2 regions of the Thiomonas islandica genome follow, and region 1 is predicted to be linked to the other one. Evidence: predicted binding sites of a transcription regulator. Region 1 holds the regulator's gene; the other holds the start of a gene.
What was found. The regulator LexA, encoded in region 1, represses DNA repair genes until DNA is damaged. The targets are predictions, from matches to a motif close to ACTGTATNNNNATACAGT.
Positions count from the first base shown of each region.

Region 2: the regulator LexA is predicted to act here: its motif matches at 8,263-8,280, upstream of recA (recombinase RecA).

Region 1 is NZ_AP042391.1:2,229,190-2,239,111, reverse strand. It holds gene ACZ47F_RS10990 (metal ABC transporter permease) at 1-196, opposite strand, end outside; gene ACZ47F_RS10985 (hypothetical protein) at 201-524, opposite strand; gene ompR (osmolarity response regulator transcription factor OmpR) at 684-1,412, shown strand; gene ACZ47F_RS10975 (sensor histidine kinase) at 1,381-2,820, shown strand; gene ACZ47F_RS10970 (asparaginase) at 2,812-3,762, opposite strand; gene lexA (transcriptional repressor LexA) at 3,886-4,554, shown strand; gene ACZ47F_RS10960 (DedA family protein) at 4,558-5,199, opposite strand; gene mutL (DNA mismatch repair endonuclease MutL) at 5,505-7,349, shown strand; gene miaA (tRNA (adenosine(37)-N6)-dimethylallyltransferase MiaA) at 7,352-8,305, shown strand; gene ACZ47F_RS10945 (sensor histidine kinase) at 8,365-9,411, shown strand.
Region 2 is NZ_AP042391.1:400,586-410,507, reverse strand. It holds gene ubiA (4-hydroxybenzoate octaprenyltransferase) at 1-450, shown strand, start outside; gene ACZ47F_RS01910 (phosphoribosylaminoimidazolesuccinocarboxamide synthase) at 440-1,324, opposite strand; gene ACZ47F_RS01905 (DJ-1/PfpI family protein) at 1,443-2,024, shown strand; gene trxA (thioredoxin) at 2,076-2,969, opposite strand; gene purE (5-(carboxyamino)imidazole ribonucleotide mutase) at 3,127-3,615, shown strand; gene ACZ47F_RS01890 (5-(carboxyamino)imidazole ribonucleotide synthase) at 3,612-4,781, shown strand; gene ACZ47F_RS01885 (L-threonylcarbamoyladenylate synthase) at 4,787-5,800, shown strand; gene ACZ47F_RS01880 (SGNH/GDSL hydrolase family protein) at 6,119-7,465, shown strand; gene ACZ47F_RS01875 (OmpW/AlkL family protein) at 7,484-8,194, shown strand; gene recA (recombinase RecA) at 8,322-9,383, shown strand; gene recX (recombination regulator RecX) at 9,421-9,900, shown strand.

The DNA.
Region 1 (9,922 bases):
CCATTTGCAGCGGCGTGCGCGCCAGACGCCGCGCTGCCGCAGCCGGGATGGTGAGCATGGCCACCGTCAGCAGAATGCCCACAAGCTTCATCGCCAGTGCGACGAACACCGCGAGCACCAGCATGAAAGCCAGTTGCAACCACTTGACCCGGCAGCCCTCCACGCAGGCCAGTTCTTCATGCACGGTCAGGGGCACGGGTTCAGTTCGATCCGGGGTTAAGCCGCGGCTCGGGCTGGGGCAGCCGGCCGGCTTCCGTGCTTTGGATCTGTTCGCGCAGTTTCAGGCGGTCTTGCGGCGTCATGACACGCGGCGCGACTGCAGCTGAGGCATCCGAACTGGAAAACTGCGGTGCCCGCAGCCGGCTGCCGGCAACTGCACCCTGCCGCGACTGTTGCAGGCTGGTGTCGGCCGCTGCGGGCATCTGCGCCGTGGCGCGAGTGCGTGCCGCCAAAACCGCGGCTGGCACGGCAGCACACGAGGCAGCACAGAGGATAAGGACGAGCGCAGCGCGCCGCGAAGACATGAGCGTATCCAAAGTTTGCAATTGAAATTATCGAATCGACCTGGGGCGAAACCGCGCGTGCCCGCAGTAAACTCTGTAACAAGCGTTAAGCTGACACGTCGCTGCGAGGACGCTTGGCCGCCGTGCCTGACCCGGTTTTCAATTCGAGAAGACGCTTCCATGGACCACGAAAAACCGAAAAAGCTGATGGTTGTCGACGACGATGCGCGCATCCGCGATCTGTTGCGTCGTTATCTCTCGCAGGAGGGCTACGAGGTGTTCGTGGCCGAGGATTCCAAGGCCATGTCACGCATCATGGTCAAGGAGCGCTTCGACCTGATCGTGCTCGACCTCATGCTGCCGGGTGAGGACGGCCTATCCATCTGCAAGCGTCTGCGTGCCTCCAAGGATCAGACGCCGATCATCATGCTCACCGCGAAGGGCGAGGATGTCGACCGCATCATCGGCCTGGAGGTCGGTGCCGATGATTACCTTCCCAAGCCGTTCAACCCACGCGAACTGCTGGCGCGCATCAGCGCGGTGCTGCGCCGCCAGCCCTCGCCCGAACTGCCGGGCGCTCCGTCGCGCGAGGACGTGACCGTGGTGTTCGGTCCGTTCAGCCTCGATCTGGCGCGGCGCGAGCTCAGTAAAAACGGCGAAGCCGTCAGCCTGACCACCGGTGAATTCGCCATGCTCAAGGCGCTGGTGCGTCACCCGCGCCAACCACTGTCGCGCGACCGTCTAGCCGAGCTGGCCCGCGGTCGCGACTACGAAGCCTTCGACCGCAGTCTGGATGTGGCCATCTCGCGGCTGCGCAAGATCATCGAAACCGACCCGGCGCACCCGCGCTACATCCAGACGGTCTGGGGCGTGGGCTATGTCTTCGTCCCCGACAGTTCCGAAAGCTGAGGCCGAAGCCAGCCCCGCAGCGCCTGCGCAATTCACGACCCCGGGCGGCGTGTTCGCGCGCCTGGGGCGCTGGATCGGCGGCCTGTTTGGCAGGCTGTACTGGCGCACCTTCTTTTTGATCGTGCTGCTGGTCAGCGCAAGTCTGGCGACCTGGTTTCAGAGTTTTCGCCTGCTCGAACTCGGGCCACAGGTGGCGCAGACCGCGCGGCAGATCACCAGCCTGATCGACCTGACCCGGTTGGCGTTGATCCACTCCGATCCGCAATACCGCGTTTCGCTGCTCGAGGAACTGGCGAAAAAAGAAGGCATTTACATCTACCCGCGCAATCCGGGCGATCGGTGGACGCCGATGAACCACACCGACTTCACCCACCGGCTAGAGGTCGCGGTCGATTCCCGGCTGAAGGAGGATCTCACGTTCGCTGATGCGGTCAACGATCGCCCGGGCCTGTGGATCGGCTTTCAGATCCAGGGCGATCCTTATTGGCTGCTGCTCGACCGCTCGCGCATCGACCCGTCGCTGAGCGAGACCTGGGCGAGCTGGGGAGCGATCGCCACGCTGCTGGCGCTCATTGGCGCCGCGGTGATCGCCAGCTTTGTCAACAAGCCGCTGCGCGACCTGCGGCTGGCCACTGCCCGGGTGGGAGCTGGCAACTACTCGCAGATGCTCGATGAACACTCGGGCATGCGCGAGATCCGCGAGGTCAACCGCGGCTTCAACCGTATGGCGCGCAGCCTGCAGGAAGTCGAGGAGGAGCGCGCGCTGATGCTCGCGGGCATTTCGCACGATATCCGCACACCGCTGGCACGCCTGCGGCTGGAGGCTGAACTCAGCGTGCCCGACGAGCAGTCGCGCCAGAACATCATCGACGACATCGAGCAGGCCGACCGCATCATCAGCAAGTTTCTGGAATACGCGCGCAGCATCGCGCCCAAGCTCGAACCGGTCGACCTCAACGCCCTGATCGATTTCGTGCGCGACCGCTACCAGAAGGACGAGACCGTGGTGCTGCACCTGCGCGCCCCGACCGTGCCGTTGGTGCAGGCCAATGCGCTGGAACTGCAGCGCATCGTGGTCAATCTAGTGGAAAACGCCAAGCGCTATGCACTGACGCCGGGCGAGGTGCACACCGATCTGGACATCAGCCTGCAACCCTGCATCGACTCGGTGCTGCTGACCGTACGCGATCACGGCCCCGGCGTGCCGCAGGATCAGCTCGCTCATCTCACCCGGCCATTTTTCCGTGGAGATGCGGCCCGCACGTCGGCCAAGGGCACTGGGCTGGGTCTGTCCATCGTCGACAAGACCATCGCCGCGATGCGCGGCCGGCTGGACATCAGCAATGCCGAGGGGGGCGGGCTGCAGGTGCGCATCTGGCTGCCGCACAGCCTGCAGCACTCAGCCTGATGTCGCCAGCTCGAGCAACATCCGCACCCGCAGCTTGACCGCAGTAAGCCCGTCTGCCGCGCCACCGCGCACAGGCCCGATGCGAGGGGCCGTCTGCACCCGCACTCCCTGCTGCTTGGCCCATTGCAGCGCCTCCTGCAGGTGTTGATGCACCGTCCCTGCGCCGGTGCCGGCCACCACAAGTCCGCGCAGCGGCGGCTGCAGCCGGACGTCGCCCAGCAAGCCGCGCACCAGGGCACCGTCTGCGCCGGCGTGGCTGAGCACAATGTCCACGCGCGGCCAGGCATCGGCAGGCGGGATGGCAAATGGCGCGCCAGGCTCCGTCTCGGGCCGGCGCCAAAGCCGCAGGCGGTCGCCGTCGATCTCGCCCAACGGGCCCCGCTCGCCTGAGCTGAAGGCATCGATGCGGTGAGGGTTCGCCTTGATCACATCACGCGCGGCGTGGATGCGTCCATGCAGCACGCAGACCACCCCCAGACCGCGCGTCTGCGGATGCGCCGCAACCCGGACAGCGTCGAGCAGGTTCTGCGGGCCGTCGGCATCCAGCGCCGTGGCCGGGCGCATCGCTGCGGTCAGCACCACCGGTTTGTCGCTGCGGTGCACCAACTGAAGAAAGTACGCGGTTTCCTCCAGCGTGTCGGTGCCGTGGGTGATGACGCAGGCGGCGATTTCCGGTCGCGCCAGCCAGTGCGACACGCGCATGGCCAGCCAGCTCCAGGTCGCGCAGTCCATGTCCTTGCTGTCGATATTGACCACCTGCTCGGTGTGCAGTTGTGCCAGGCGCTGCAGCATCGGCACGCGCTGCAGCAGCGCGTCCACGCCAAGCACCCCGGCGGTATACCCGTGCAGGCTGGGATCTCCGGTGGCCACACCCGCGATCGTGCCGCCTGTGCCGAGAACCACGACGCCTGCCTGCGCAACGCCTGAATGTGGGGTTTGCATGCCAAACTCCTTTGCATCACAGCTGTTTTGATTTACAGTGGCGGGCAGATCAGCATGTTGCCCGATCGCACCGCCCGGTGGCGGTCGGATTGCTGCATTGTGCAACCGCCTGAGCCTTCATCCATGCGCCGTCCCGCCACCAAGCTCACCGCCCGCCAGCAGGAAATCCTCGATCTGATCGTGTTGTCGGTGCGCGAACTTGGCTACCCCCCGACCCGGGCCGAAATCGCCACGCGGCTGGGCTTTCGCTCAGCAAACGCCGCCGAAGATCATCTGCAGGCACTGGCGCGCAAGGGCGTGATCGAGCTCACGCCGGGGGCATCGCGTGGCATCCGCATCGTCGAAGCGCAGCGTGCCCGGCCGCCTGGCGGCCTGGGGCAGCAGCTTGCGCTGCCCGGCGCCGAGCAGCTCTGTCTGCCGCTGGTTGGGCGTGTGGCGGCAGGGCATCCCATCTTGGCGCAGGAGCATATCGAGCAGACGCTGCTGATCGACCCGGCCGCATTCTCGTCCCGTCCTGACTACCTGCTGCGGGTGCGCGGCATGAGCATGCGCGACATCGGCATCCTCGACGGCGACCTGCTCGCAGTCAAGAGCTGCTGCAGCGCGGAAAACGGGCAGATCGTGGTAGCGCGCATCGGCGATGAGGTCACGGTCAAGCGCCTGCGCACCCTGGCCAGTCACATCGAGCTTCTGCCCGCCAACCCGGAGTTCGCGCCCATTCGCGTCACGCCGGACCAACCCTTCGCCATCGAGGGTCTGGCCGTGGGGCTGGTGCGCGGTGCGCTGGGCTGAAGGCTACGCGGGAGCCCGCTGCCGCGACTTCCACCAGCCCCACACCGCCGGCAGCAGTGACAGCACGATGATGCCCAGGGTCAGTATGCCCAAATTGTGTTTGATCCACGGCATGTTGCCAAACAAATAGCCGGCCATGACCAGCACCCCGACCCACAGGGTCGCGCCCATCATGTTGTAGACGAGGAACTTGCCGTAGGACATTTCCGCAACTCCGGCAACGAACGGAGCAAAGGTGCGGATGAACGGCATGAAGCGGGCCGCGACAATGGTGATGCCGCCGTATTTTTCGTAAAACGCATGCGCCTTGTCGAACGCCCGGCGGTTGAACCAGCGCGAATCCGGCCAGGAGAAGACCTTGTGGCCGATCGCCTTCCCGATCTGATAGTTCAGGCTGTCGCCCAGCACCGCCCCGAGCCACAGCACCGCCATGACGCCCGGCAGACTCAGCGCGCCGGTGGCGGCAAAGGCGCCGACCACGAACAGCATCGAGTCACCCGGCAGGAAGGGCATGATCACCAGCCCGGTCTCGACGAACACGATGCCGAACAGTAGTCCGTAGACCAGCGGCCCGTACGCCGAGATGAGCTGCGCCAGATGCACGTCGAAGTACAGGATGAGATCGATCAGGTGGTGCAGTTCCATGCGGCGCAGGCGCCAGTGCGCAAAAGATTGAGGATGGCAGAGGAAGTCAGTCAACGCGGCGGACCGCAGCACATCGACGCGTCGGGCCAGCGGATGGCTGGCACAGTCGCGCCCGTTGCGCTCATGCAAAGAAGGAAAAGAGAGGTTTTCTCCGACCCAGCCTTCTGCCCAAGCAAGCCGGACCTGCGCAGACACAAAGCTCAGGCATGTTGCCAGCGGACACTGAGCCCAGACTGAGACCCCCTTGAAAAGTATACTGAGCGCAGTTGTCCGTCCCTCCTGCGCCCTGCCCGCAACATCCTGTCTTGCCGCAACCCCAACGTCCGATTCGTCCGCTGCCGGACGTGCTCATCAGTCAGATTGCCGCAGGCGAAGTCATCGAACGTCCGGCCTCGGCGCTGCGCGAACTGCTCGACAACGCCATCGATTCCGGCGCTACCGTCATCACCGTGTGGCTCGAACAGGGTGGCCTGGCCAGCGTGCAGGTGCAGGACGACGGCTGCGGCATCCCGCCGGACGAGCTGCCGCTTGCGCTGCAACGGCATGCCACCAGCAAAATCGTCGACCTGGACGAGCTGCACCGCGCTGCCAGCTTAGGCTTTCGCGGAGAAGCGCTTGCGGCCATGGCTGCGGTGGGCGAGATCGAGATCATCAGCCGCCGTGCGGATGCGCTGGGTGCGATGCTGCGCGCCAGCGGCGGACAGGTCGGCAATGTGCAGCCTGCTGCGGCGCAGCCCGGCACCCGGGTCACCCTGCGACAACTATTTTTCAACCTGCCGGCGCGGCGCAAGTTTCTCAAATCACCCAGTACCGAATACGCCTGGTGCGCCGAGGTGTTCCGACGTTCCGCGATGGCGCATCCACGGGTCGGGCTACGGCTGTGGCACGACGGCCAGCTCAAGCTGCAGTTCGATCCCGACCACTCCGCACACGGCCTGCAGCGCCTGCGCGCCGTGCTTGGCGAGGCCTTTGCCCGCGACGCACTGACCGTGACCGCACAGATCGGCCCGCTGGCGCTGCGGGCCCTGGTGTGCAGACCCACGGCGGCCCGCGCCCGCAGTGACATGCAGCACATCCTGGTCAATGCCCGTTGGGTGCGCGACCGCACGCTGGCGCATGCGGTGCGCGCCGCGTATGCCGATGTGCTGCACGGCGCGCTGCAGCCGCAATATGCGCTGCTGCTGGACCTACCGCCCGAGCTGGTCGATGTCAACGTGCACCCGGCCAAGGCGGAAGTGCGGTTTCGCGATGGCGCCGCGGTGCACCAGGCGGTGCGCCATGCGATCGAGCAGGCTCTGGCACGCAGCGCCGACGCGACAGCGCCCCCGCCAGCGCAGCCGGCGTTTGCGCCGCAGCTGCCCACCGAGACGCCGCGACCGGCGACCGCCCCGCTGCCCTTCACCTACACGCGCCCCAGCGCGCCGCCGTGGGACCTGCTCGTCCGTGCGCAGGCCCCGCTCGATCCGGCTGCGGCCTTGCAGGCGCGGGACAGCGCGTCGCCGCCTGCCTACGCTTCCCCTGCGCGCGACCCATCGGACCCATCGGACACCGAGTCAGATCCCGACTTTCCGCTCGGGTTCGCACTCGCGCAGTTTGCCGGCATCTATATCCTGTCGCAGAATCGGTACGGACTGGTCATCGTCGACATGCATGCGGCACATGAACGCATTGTCTTCGAGCGGCTGAAAGCGGCGCAGCAGGCCGGGCCCGCTGGCTTGGTGCAGCCCCTGCTCATCCCCGCGGTCTTTGCTGCAACCGAGATGGAAATCGGCGCGGCCGAAGACCACGCCGACAGCTTGCGCAGCCTGGGCCTGGAACTCGACCGCGCGAGCCCCGGCAGCCTGGTGGTCCGCGCCATTCCGGCGCCGCTGGCCCATGCCGATCCGATCCGCCTAGCCCGAGGGGTGCTCGCCGATCTGGCCGCGCAAGGCGCCAGCGCGCGCCTGCAGGACCAGCGCAACGCCATGCTCGCCAGCATGGCCTGCCACGGCGCGGTGCGCGCCAACCGCCAGCTCACCCTGGCCGAAATGAATGCGCTGCTGCGCGACATGGAGCGCACCGAGCGCGCCGATCAATGCAACCACGGTCGCCCGACCTGGAGACAAGTGGGGCTGGCCGAACTGGACGCGCTGTTCCTGCGCGGGCGCTGAGCATGGCCAGGCCGTCGCAATCGCAGCCCGTGGTGTGTCTGGTGGGCCCGACCGCAAGCGGCAAGACCGCGGCCGCGTTGCATCTGGCGCGGCAGGCGCGGGACCGGGGAGTCGCGGTGGAGCTCATCAGCATGGACTCCGCGCTGGTCTACCGCGGCATGGACATCGGTACGGCCAAGCCGGGCGCCGAGGAACGCGCCGTCTGCCCGCATCATCTGATCGACATTCTGGACCCGTCGCAGACCTACAGTGCCGCGCAGTTCGTCGACGATGCGCACGGGTTGGTCCAGGCCATCCGCCAGCGTGGGGCGCAGCCGCTGATCGTCGGCGGCACCATGCTCTATCTCAAGGCGCTGCAGTCGGGCCTGTCCGAGCTGCCGCAGGCCGACGCGGCGCTGCGCGCGCAGATCGACGCCGAAGCGGCCCGGCTGGGCTGGCCGGCGCTGCATGCCCGTCTGGCCGCGGTGGATGCACCCACCGCCGCCCGTCTGGCGCCGAACGATGCGCAGCGCATCCAGCGTGCACTGGAGGTGTGGATGCTCAGCGGCCGACCGCTGTCGGCACACTTCACGTCCGATGCGCAGACCAGGGCGGCCATGCGGCTGCGCATCGTGTCGCTGGAGCCGTCAGACCGCAGTGCGTTGCATTCGCGCATCGCCCAGCGCTTCGATGCCATGCTGCAGGCGGGCTTTCTCGATGAAGTGCGCGCGCTGCGCCAGCGCGGCGACCTCGACCCCTCGCTGCCGTCGATGCGCGCGGTCGGCTACCGCCAGGCGTGGCGCCACCTCGAAGGGCACACCACCGCCGCAGAATTCCGTGAACAGGCCCTTGCCGCCACACGCCAGCTCGCCAAGCGCCAACTCACCTGGCTGCGTGTCCTGCCGCAGCGCACGGTGCTCGACTGTCTGGCACCGCTGCAGCCCACGCTCGACGCGCTGAAACTGCTCGTCCCCTGAGGTTTTGAGCAGCGATTCGATTCAAGTCCTGCCGGTGTGCGCCGTTGAGTGAACTTGTCATGCCCATGCCGCAAACGCTCATGCCCCCACAGCCCGACGCCTGCCCGCCCGACTCACCCGCGACCGACCCGGGCTGGGCTGAGCGTGCCTTATCGGGGTCTGGTCTGGTGTTTCAGCTCAACCGGCGCGCTGGGCAGCTGCGGTTCACCCGGGCCAGCGCCTCGGCGCAAATGGTCTGCGGCCTCAGCGCCCAGACCCTGCTGAGCTCGGCAAGCAGTTTTGTCGCGCGCATCCACCCGGGCGATCAGCTCGACTTTCATGCCGCCCTGCAGGCCAGCGCCTTGCACGGCGAGCCGTGGAACTGGGAAGGGCGCATCATCACCGAGGGCGAAATCAAGTGGATCAACATCCGCGCGGTCATCACACAATCTGGCGCCAGGCTGACGCAATGGGACGGCATCATGCTCAACATCAGTCATGCCCGCCGGCGCGAAGCCGAACTGCGCGACATGGCAATGCAGATGGAACATGCGCGCGAACAGGAGCGCGCGCAGCTCGCCCAAGAACTGCAAAACAGCCTCGTTCCGTTGCTCGAGGCCTTGAGCCAGGGTCTGCACGACAGCGCCGGCGGCGCTGATGCTCAGCGGGCGCAACTGCACCGTCTGGCACAGGCCGCCACTGAAGCAGCCCGCCTCGCGGCGATGCAACTGCGCCCACCCGCGCTCGATACCGGATTGACCGACGCGCTGCGATGGCTGGCCGAGACATTCAGCCAGCGCCACGACATCCCGGTGACCCATGCGCTCGACCATGCCGGCAGTCTGCCAGACACGACCACCGCCCAGCTGTTTCGCATCGCGCAGCAGGCCTTTGCCCTCATTGCCGAACGCAAGCCGGTGCGCGCGGTGCATCTGAGCCTCTCGCGCACGCCCGGGCTGATCGGCCTGGACATCGTGGACGACGGACTCGGCACCGGCAGCGCAGCGCAGGACCAGACTCAGGGGCTGCGCAATCTGCGCGAAAGAGCCCGCCTGATGGGCGGCACGCTGCAATCCATTCACGCTCCCGGTCAGGGCACGGCCATCCGCCTGCGTGTGCCCTGTTGATCCAGGCGGTGGCAGCTGCAGATCAGGGACTGAAGACAACACTGAGCACAAGTCCCTTGCCTGCTGCGCATTCGATCTGCGAGCGGTGTGCTGTCTTGCACATCCTCGGGCGATTGTTTCCGTATGCGCCTTGCATCCCATCCAGCAGCCCGGCGCGCAGCATCAGAAGGATTCATTCAGTGTTGCCATTGTTTGACGTTCGCGCCAGATTTTGCTACCTTGCACCTATGTTTTGTGATGCCGTATCTGCTGCTGGCTTTTCTGCCCATCGTGCCTGCGCTGCTGCGCACGCGCAGCTCAGTTCGGCTGTGCTGTTGCTTTGTGGCCTGCTGCTACTGGCGCTGCCAGCCAAGACCGCGCGCGACTGATCGACCCAACCCCATCCATCCACCATCAAGCGCCCGCGGCCTCGGCTCAGGGCGCTTTTTGTTATGCAACGCTTCAGCATGAACCTGTTTGTCTCTGTGCACCGACTACCCATCGGTTGCCGGGCCATGTGCCCGCGACAGCC
Region 2 (9,922 bases), 1.1 Mb from region 1:
CAGGCGTATCTCGGCGTGGCGTTCAGTTTCGGCATCCCGATGGCGTTTGCCGCAGCACGCGGCGAGGTGCCGCTGCTGGCCTGGGTGCTGCTGCTCGGCAATCTGTTCTGGGTGCTGGCGTATGACACCGAGTACGCGATGGTCGACCGCGAGGACGACCTCAAGGTCGGCATCAAGACCTCGGCGATCACCTTCGGCCATGCCGACGTCGCTGCGGTGATGGCCAGCTACGCCGCGTTCATCGCCATCTGGGCCGCGGTGGGCTGGGCGCTGCACCTGGGCTGGCCGTATGTTGTCGGCGTGGCCGGCGCAGCCGCGCAGGCGGGGTATCACTACACCCTGATCCGCGCGCGCGATCCGGTGCGGTGCTTTCGCGCCTTCCGGCTCAATCACTACCTGGGGTTGTCGATCTTCGCCGGGGTGGTCGCGGCGTACGCGCTCAGGCCGTGAGTCGCGCGAGCGCCTCGCGGTAGCGCGCCGCGGTCTGCGCGACGACCTCGGCCGGCAGCGCCGGAGGTGGCGGCTGCTTGTTCCAGCCCGGGACGGTCTCGAGCCAGTCGCGCAGGAACTGCTTGTCGAAGCTCGGCGGCGAGCTGCCCTCGGCCCAGCCATCCACCGGCCAGAAGCGCGAGGAATCGGGGGTGAGCACCTCGTCCATCAGCGTGAGCGTGTCGTGCGCATCGAGGCCGAATTCGAACTTGGTATCGGCGATCAGGATGCCGCGCGCTGCGGCATAGTCGGCGGCGCGCTGGTAGAGGGTGAGGCTGAGATCGCGCACGCGCTCGGCAAGCGCGCTGCCGATCAGTTGCGTCATGCGGTCGAAGCTGATGTTCTCGTCGTGCGCGCCGAGCGCCGCCTTGGTGGCCGGGGTGAAAATCGGCGCGGGCAGCTTGCTCGCGAGCTTGAGCCCCGCGGGGAGCTTGACGCCGCACACCGCGCCGCTGGCCTGATAGTCCTTCCAGCCGGAGCCGGCCAGATACCCGCGCACCACCGCCTCGACCGGCAGCGGCCGCAGGCGCTTGACCACCATCGCGCGGCCGCGCACCTGCGCGCGCTCGTCGGGCGCGACGACGGTCTCGGGATCGACATCGAGCAGATGGTTCGGCACCACGTCGTGCAGCAGCCCGAACCAGAACCGCGCCATGCGGGTGAGGATCTCGCCTTTGCCGGGAATCGGCTCGGCCATGATGACGTCGAACGCCGAGATGCGGTCGGTGGCGACCATCAGCAGCCGGTCACTGCCGACGGCATAGTTCTCGCGTACCTTGCCGCGCGACAGCAGCGGCAGCGAATGCAGGGAGGATTGCAGCAGGGCGGTGGTCATGGGCAGGCACTAGCGCGGAAAAGCCGATTGTAGGAATCCGCGCCCGCAGGGTTGAGTTTTGCCCAGGCGCCGTCCCACAATGTGCCTGCCGCATGTGCGGCGATAACGGAGACTTGACATGGCTGCAAAACGCATCCTGCTGCTGGCAGGCGATTACGCCGAAGACTACGAAACCATGGTGCCGTTCCAGACTCTTATGGCGGTGGGCCATACCGTGCATGCGGTCTGCCCGGACAAGAAGGCCGGCGAGCAGGTGAAAACCGCGATCCACGATTTCGAGGGCGCGCAGACCTATTCCGAAAAGCCCGGCCACAACTTCACGCTCAACGCCACCTTCGACGAGGTCAAGGCCGAGGACTACGACGCGCTGCTGATCCCCGGCGGGCGGGCGCCCGAATACCTGCGGCTCAACCCGCGGGTGCTCGAGATGGTGCGTCACTTTTTCGACGCCGACAAGCCGGTGGCCGCGGTGTGCCACGGCGCGCAGGTACTGGCGGCTGCCGGGGTGCTCAGAGGTCGCCAATGCTCGGCCTACCCGGCCTGCGGCCCGGAGGTGCGCGCAGCTGGCGGCGACTATGCCGACATTGCCGTCGATCAGGCGGTGACGCAGGGCAATCTGGTAACCGCCCCGGCCTGGCCTGCACACCCGGCGTGGCTGGCGCAGTTTCTCAAGCTGCTGGGGACGCAGATCGTGCTGTGAACGCGGTTCGGGTGTGCAAAAAAACGCCGACCTGCGGTCGACGTTTTTGTGTCAGCTCAGCACGGTCATACTCAGACGGCGGCGGTAGCTCTCCACCGTGGGGTCGGTTACCGGCGGCTGCCCCGGCGCGGGCTTGGGCGCGTCTGCCGGGGTCATCAGTTCGAGAATGTTGACATAGGTCTTGCGTGCGCGATCTTCGCTCCAGTTCTTGTCGCGCATCAGAATCTCGAGCAGTTCGTCCAGCGCCTCAGTCCAGCGCTGCGCGGCCATGTGTTGCTGCGCCAGGGCGTAGCGGGCGTCGAAATCACGCTTGTTCGCGGCGATGCGCGCCTGCAGCGTGTCGACCGGGGGCAGGTCGGTCGCAGCCTGCGCAGCCGCCAGCCAGTCGGCCAGGGCCTGGATGCGTGCATCGCCTGCGGCCTTGCCGGCCAGCGGTTCGAATGCGAGCTTGGCGTCCGCGGTGCGACCGTCCTTGAGCAGCAGCTCGACATACGCCTTGCGCGCAGTGTCGTTGGCCGGGTTGGTGGCCAGATCCTGCTGCAGCTTCTCCAGCGTCGGCAGTGCCGGGCCGGCTGGCGTGTCGGCATCGGCGCCTTCCGCGGCATCGGCTTGCGGGGCGGTTTCTGGCAGATGCTTGTCGAGGAAGGCGCGGATCTGCCCCTCCGGCAAGGCGCCGACGAAACCGTCGACCGGCTGGCCGTTCTTGAGCAGCATCACCATCGGAATACTGCGCACACCGAACGCGGCGGCCAGTTCCTGCTCTTCCTCGGTGTTGATCTTCACCAGCTTGAACCGCCCGGCGTACGCGACTTCGAGCTTTTCGAGAATCGGACCGAGCGCGCGGCACGGGCCGCACCACGGCGCCCACAGGTCGACCAGCACGGGGACGGTGTTCGAGGCTTCGATGACTTCGGTTTCGAAATTGGCGACGGTGACATCAATCATGTTGGGCTCCGGAAAACAAGGCAGATAAGGACGTTCGGCGCCATACCAAGGGGGGTATCGTGGCGCGCGACAAGCGGTTGAGGTGGAGCATAACGGCAGAGCATGCCCGGACGCTTCTTAAAATCGACCGCTGATCGAACGGCACAGGAGAGGGCAGATGACCGCAGTCGGCGTGGTGATGGGGTCGCAAAGCGACTGGGAGGTGATGCGCCACGCGGCGGACATGCTCACGCTTTTCGGGGTGGCGCACGAATGCCGGGTGGTCTCGGCGCACCGCATGCCCGACGACCTGTACGCCTACGCCGAGCAGGCGCAGGCCCGGGGTCTGCGCGCCATCATTGCCGGGGCGGGTGGCGCGGCGCATCTGCCGGGCATGCTCGCGGCCAAAACTTTGGTTCCGGTGCTCGGTGTGCCGGTGCCGAGCAAATACCTGCGCGGCGAGGATTCGCTGCTGTCCATCGTGCAGATGCCCAAGGGCATTCCAGTGGCCACGTTTGCCATCGGCGAGGCCGGGGCGGCGAACGCCGCGCTGTTTGCCGTGGCCATGTTCGCGGCGCACGACCCGGATCTGCGCGATCGGCTCGACGCCTTTCGCGCCGAGCAGACCGCCGCGGCGCGGGCGATGCGGGTGGGCAACACGGCATGAGCACGCCGGCGACCTTCATCGCGCCCGGCGCCACGCTGGGCGTGCTCGGCGGCGGGCAATTGGGGCGCATGTTTGCGCAGGCGGCGCAGAGCGCGGGCTACGGCGTGGCGGTGCTCGAGGCGGACGAGGCCGCGCCCGCGGCGCAGGTCACCGGCATCCATCTGGCCGCGCGCTATGACGATCCGCTGGCGCTCGAACAGCTCGCCCGCGACTGCGCCGCGGTGACCGTGGAGTTCGAGAACATCCCGGTGCAGTCGATGCACTGGCTGCAGTCGCACGTGCCGCTCGCACCCGCGCCACAGGCCGTGGCGGTGTGCCAGGACCGGGTGCAGGAAAAGGCGCTGTTCCAGCGGCTGGGCGTGCCCTGCGCGCCGCATGCGGTGCTGACAGCGGGCAGCGACGCCGGCGTAATCGACTCCGGTCTGTTTCCGGGCATTCTCAAGACCGCGCGGCTGGGCTACGACGGCAAGGGGCAGCTGACGGTGCACAGCGCAGCCGACCTGCCCGCGGCCTGGGCCGCGCTGGGCGGGGTGGACTGTGTGCTGGAGAAAAAGCTCGATCTGGCGTTTGAACTGTCGGTGGTGCTGGCGCGCGGCCGCGACGGCAGCGTGGTGCAGTTCGCGCCGCAGCAGAACCTGCACCGCAACGGTATTTTATTCGCCAGTTTTTCGCCCGGGCCACAGGTTACACCGGACATCGCGCAGGCGGCGCAGCATGCCGCGGGCCGTGTGGCGCAGGGGCTGGATTACGTGGGTGTGCTGTGCGTGGAATTTTTCGTGCTGCGCGACGGCCGACTGCTGACCAACGAAATCGCGCCGCGTCCGCACAACTCCGGCCATCACACCATCGATTCCTGCACTGTGTCGCAGTTCGAGCTGCAGTGGCGCGCGCTGGTGAACGCGCCACTCCTGCCGCCGCGGCAGCACAGCGCTGCGGTCATGCTCAACCTGCTCGGCGATCTGTGGTTCGATGCCGCGGGCCGGCAGCGCGAGCCGGACTGGGCTGCGGTGCTCGCCCAAGCCGGCGCGCATCTGCACCTCTACGGCAAGCACGCCCCACGTCCTGGCCGCAAGATGGGGCATCTCACCTGCACCGCAGAAACCGAGGCCGAGGCACGCCGCATCGCGCTGCACCTGTGCGGCGTGCTGGGGTTGGAGCCGTTCTGATAAAAATGGCGCAAGTGAACACCGACGCCCAGGTGCGTCCCCGCGAGATCATCGAAGCGGTTCGGCGGCTGGAGGCGGGCGAACTCGTCGGCCTGCCGACCGAGACGGTCTACGGCCTGGCTGCAGACGCCGACAATCCCGAGGCGGTGGCCAAAATCTACGCGGCCAAGGGTCGGCCGGCAGACCATCCGGTGATCGTGCATCTGCACCGCGACGCCGACCTGTTGCGCTGGGCCTCCGAGGTGCCGCAGGCCGCGCGCCGGCTCGCCGCTGCGTTCTGGCCCGGGCCGCTCACGCTGATCCTGCCGCGCCGGCGCGGCGTGGCCGAAGCTTGCGCCGGGGGGCAGGACACCATCGGCCTGCGCTGTCCCGCCCATCCGGTCGCGCAGGCGGTGCTGGCGATTTTCAAGGGCGGGCAAGGCGGGCTGGCAGCCCCCTCGGCCAACCGCTTCGGCCGCATCAGCCCGACCACCGCGGCGCATGTGCACGCCGAACTCGGTGACGATCTGCTGGTGCTCGACGGGGGCGCTTGCGCCCTGGGCATCGAAAGCAGCATCGTCGACTGCACCGCGCAGCCGGCGCGCTTGTTGCGCCCGGGTCTGCTGCAGGCCATCGAGCTGGCTACAGTGCTGGGGATCGCGCCCGACCAATTGCTGCGCGCAGCCGATGACGCGCCGCGGGTCGCCGGAGCGCTGCCCGCGCATTACGCGCCGCGCACCCCGCTGCTGCTGCGTTCGTGGGAGCAAATCTGCAGCGCGTTGCAGCGGGCTCACGCCACGCCAGCGCGCATCGGTGTGCTCGCGCGGCAGGCGCCCCCGGCGGGGCAGACCGCGCTGTGGGTGCAGATGCCAGACGATCCGGCAGCGTATGCGCAAGGGCTGTATGCACAGCTGCGGGCGCTCGATCAGGCTGGACTCGACCAGATCTGGGTCGAAGCCCTGCCGCCAGCGCCCTCCTGGCTGGCGCTGCGCGACCGTCTGGGCCGCGCGGCGCGGGGTTCCGGCGCGGCAGGGGCGTGAGGGCCGCGCTGCACCGCACATGCGTTGCTGCAGTGAAAACCGGCATCCCCGCGTTAACCCGCACTTGTGAGGCGATTTTCCCTCGGCTATGCTGAAGCGAACGGTCGTTCTTTTTTGGGGCCGGCCAGCCTGTGGCTTAGCAGGCCGTTGAAAAACGTCGCGAGGATGGCCAGATGCAAGGCGCACGGCGCGCAGCGACCGAGACATATCAAATAGATAGGCGAGGGAGCGAGCACCGTGCAACGCCGCAGATGGCCCACCGCAGTAGTTTTTCAACGGCCTGTTAGCAGGCGCGTCACAACGTTCGAGGAGATGTTCATGCACAAACGTGTCTGGATTGTGCTGGCGCTGGCCAGTGCGCTGGGTTTGGCCGGTTGCGGCGGGGGAGGCAACCCCTCGCCGCCCACACTGGCGACGGTCAGCAGTGTCAATGCCAAGAGCACCGCGCCGAACACGCCGCCCAACGGAGGATTCAAGCAGGTCGTTGTATTCGGCGACAGTCTGTCGGATGATGGGGCATACACCCTGGCGGCCTTGAGTGTCTACGGCCCCGGCACGGCCGCAAACATTCCGTTTACCGGCCTGCCGTACCCCGCCGGCGGCCAATTCACCGTCAACGGCGCGCCCACCGGCAACTGGACCAATGTCCTGGCCAAGAGCCTGAACCTGAGCCTGACACCCAACTTGATCGGCTATGGCACGCAATATTTTGGCGCGACCGGGGTGACGACCACCCCGGCATATTGCGCCTTTAGCGCCCCGCCGTCATCCGGTCTGGCCAACTGCACTAACTTCGCCCAGGGCGGCTCCCGGGTCAGCGACGCCAACGGCATCGGCCACAGCGGCGGTGCGCTCACCCTGCCGGTGACCCAGCAGGTACAGAACTACCTCACCCAGTTCGGCGGAAGTTTCAACGGCAACCAGCTGGTGACCGTGCTGGCAGGGAACAACGATATTCTCGCCGCGCTGGCGACTGTGAGCGCCTCGGTGACCCAGGCGGTGACCCAGGCCGTGACCAGTGCGCTGCAGCAGAACCCTAACCTCACGCAGGCACAGCTTGCTGCCATCTCTGCCTCGGCGCAGCAAAATGCCACGACCGCGGCAGTGACCAAAGCGCAGCAAACCATCGCGCAGACCGCCGATGCCCTGGCGGCCCAGGTCAACCTCATCACCAGCAAGGGTGCGAAATATGTGCTGGTCTACACCCTGCCGGATTCGTCGCTGACGCCGTTTGGTCGCGGCCTGCCTTACACCGCGGCCAATCCGCCGCAGAGCCCGCCGTCCGGGTATGTGTGCGACAACACCGTGACCTCGACACCGTGCTACCTGCTGTCCAACCTGGTGCAACTGTTCAACCAGCGCTTGCTCAACGACCTGCAAGGCCAGCCGGTCAAGGTGCTCGACGGCTACAGCCTGCTCAACCAGGAAATCACCAACCCCGCGCAGTTCGGCTTCACCAACGTCACCACCCCGTGGTGCAACCCGGCAACCACCAGCTCCCTGCTGTGCAATGTGAACACACCCTACACCGTCGCAGGCGCAAGCGCGGCCAATCTGGGCAGCTGGTTGTTTGCCGACACCCTGCACCCCACGCCCGCCGGCTACCAGGTGATTGCAAACGCTACCCTGCAGGCCATGAAGGGGTTTGGCTGGATTTCGCAATAAGCGCACAGGAGATCCGAGATGACCACACTGCACCGCACCGCGCTTGCCAGCGCACTGGCTCTGGGCTGCCTGGCCTTGCCTGCCGCAGCGCATGCCGACGAGTTTCCGAAAAACATCATCTACCTTGGCGCCGCCTATCTGAACAACCACTCCAGCCTGCCTGATCTGAGCGGCTACAACACGCCGCCCAACCTCAACCTCGCGGTGGGCAATGCCACCACCCTGGGTCTGGGCTATGTGCGCAATCTGCCGGGGCCGTGGAGCTTCGAACTCGCGCTTGGCTACCCGCCCCGGGTGCGCACCTACGCCGAAGGCAGCGGTTGGGGGAGGTTGGCGCGAGTGGGTCTGACCGATGTCGATGTCTACTCGCCCACCGCTTTCATCAACTATCACATCCGCGGCAAGGAGGCGACCTGGGATCCCTTTGTCGGCCTGGGGCTGAACTACACCTGGTTTCGCAACACCAAGGCACTGCCGCCGTTGACCAATCTGCAGGGGCCGACCGACATCCATCTGTCGAGCGACTGGGCGCTCGCCGCTCACGCCGGCATGATCTACCGCTTCAACTCGCGCTGGTCGGTGGTGGGCACCATCGCCTATGCCGATGTGCGCAGCGACCTGACCTCGACCTCGTACACCCCAGATCGTTCGGTCATCACCAGCCAGGCAAAGACCACGATCAAATTCAACCCGGTGATCTATACCCTGGCGATCGGCTATAGTTTTTGAACGCCCGCAACCCGCAGTCCACAGGGGAGCTTCGGCTCCCCTTTTTTGCCGTCGCCCTGTGCCCGACATCTGTTTTTTTGACCAGTCGTGCTACAGTGCCGCCATCCGTCGCTCATCGCCTCGCATCATGGAACAGGGAAAAACCGTTGTGAATCCGGAAAAAGCCAAGGCGCTTGCCGCCGCGCTGTCGCAGATCGAAAAGCAGTTTGGCAAGGGCACCATCATGCGCATGGACGACGGCGAGGCGCAGCGCGACATTCAGGTGGTGTCCACCGGCTCGCTGGGTCTGGACATTGCGCTGGGTGTGGGCGGCTTGCCGCGCGGCCGGGTGGTGGAAATCTACGGGCCCGAGTCGTCGGGCAAGACCACGCTGACCCTTCAGGTCATCGCCGAAATGCAAAAGCTCGGCGGCACCTGCGCGTTCATCGACGCCGAACATGCGCTAGACGTGCAATATGCTTCCAAGCTCGGTGTGAACCTGCCCGATCTGCTGATCTCGCAGCCGGACACCGGCGAGCAGGCGCTGGAAATCGTCGATGCGCTGGTGCGCTCCGGCTCGGTGGACATGATCGTGGTCGATTCTGTCGCCGCGCTCACGCCCAAGGCCGAGATCGAGGGCGAGATGGGAGACGCGCTGCCCGGACTGCAGGCGCGACTGATGAGCCAGGCCTTGCGCAAGCTCACTGCCAATATCAAACGCACCAACTGCCTGGTGATTTTCATCAACCAGATCCGCATGAAAATCGGCGTGATGTTCGGCAACCCGGAAACCACCACCGGCGGCAACGCGCTCAAGTTCTACTCCTCGGTGCGGCTGGACATCCGTCGCGTCGGCTCGATCAAAAAGGGTGAGGAGGTCATCGGCTCCGAGACCAAGGTCAAGGTGGTCAAGAACAAGGTCGCACCGCCGTTCAAGCAGGCCGAATTCGACATTCTCTACGGCGAAGGTGTGTCGCGCGAGGGCGAGATCATCGACCTGGGCGTCCTGGCCAAAGTGGTCGAAAAGTCCGGCGCCTGGTACGCATACAACGGCGAGAAGATTGGCCAGGGCAAGGACAATGCGCGGGAATTTCTCAAGGCCAATCCCGAGGTCGCGCGCGAGATCGAGAACAAGATCCGCGTCAATCTGGGGGTGCCGCAGGCCAACGAAACCCTGGCCGCCAGCACGGCGGACGACATGCAGGACTGACGCGCGGTGCGGCAGAGCCCGGCCGGCGTATTGCGCCATGCCCATGCCCCGCCCGCAACCTTCGCTGCGCGCTCGCGCGCTGCGCTATCTGGCGCAGCGCGAGTACAGCCGCCTCGAACTGCGCCGCAAGTTGGCACGCGACTGCGACCAGCCGGAGACGATCGACGCGCTGCTCGACGAGCTGGAGCGGGCCCGCTTGCTCAGCAGCGAGCGGTTTGCCCAGTCACTGATCCACAGACGCCGGCAGCGCTACGGCAATCTGCGCATCGCGCAGGAACTCGGCAGTCATGGTCTGGACGCTGAAACTGCCGCGGCGGCATTGCAGGCGATGGCGGGCGACGAGCTGGCGCGGGCGCAGGCCGCCTGGGCACGCAAATTCCACGCCCTGCCAAGGGATGTCGCCGAGCGGGCGCGCCAAGCGCGCTTTCTCACCCAGCGCGGCTTCAGCAGTGACACGGTGCGCGCCGTGCTGCGCGGTGTGGCGGCTCCTGAGGATGAGCTAGACGTCGATGCCTGATTTGCTGCAGCGCAGCGCGCTT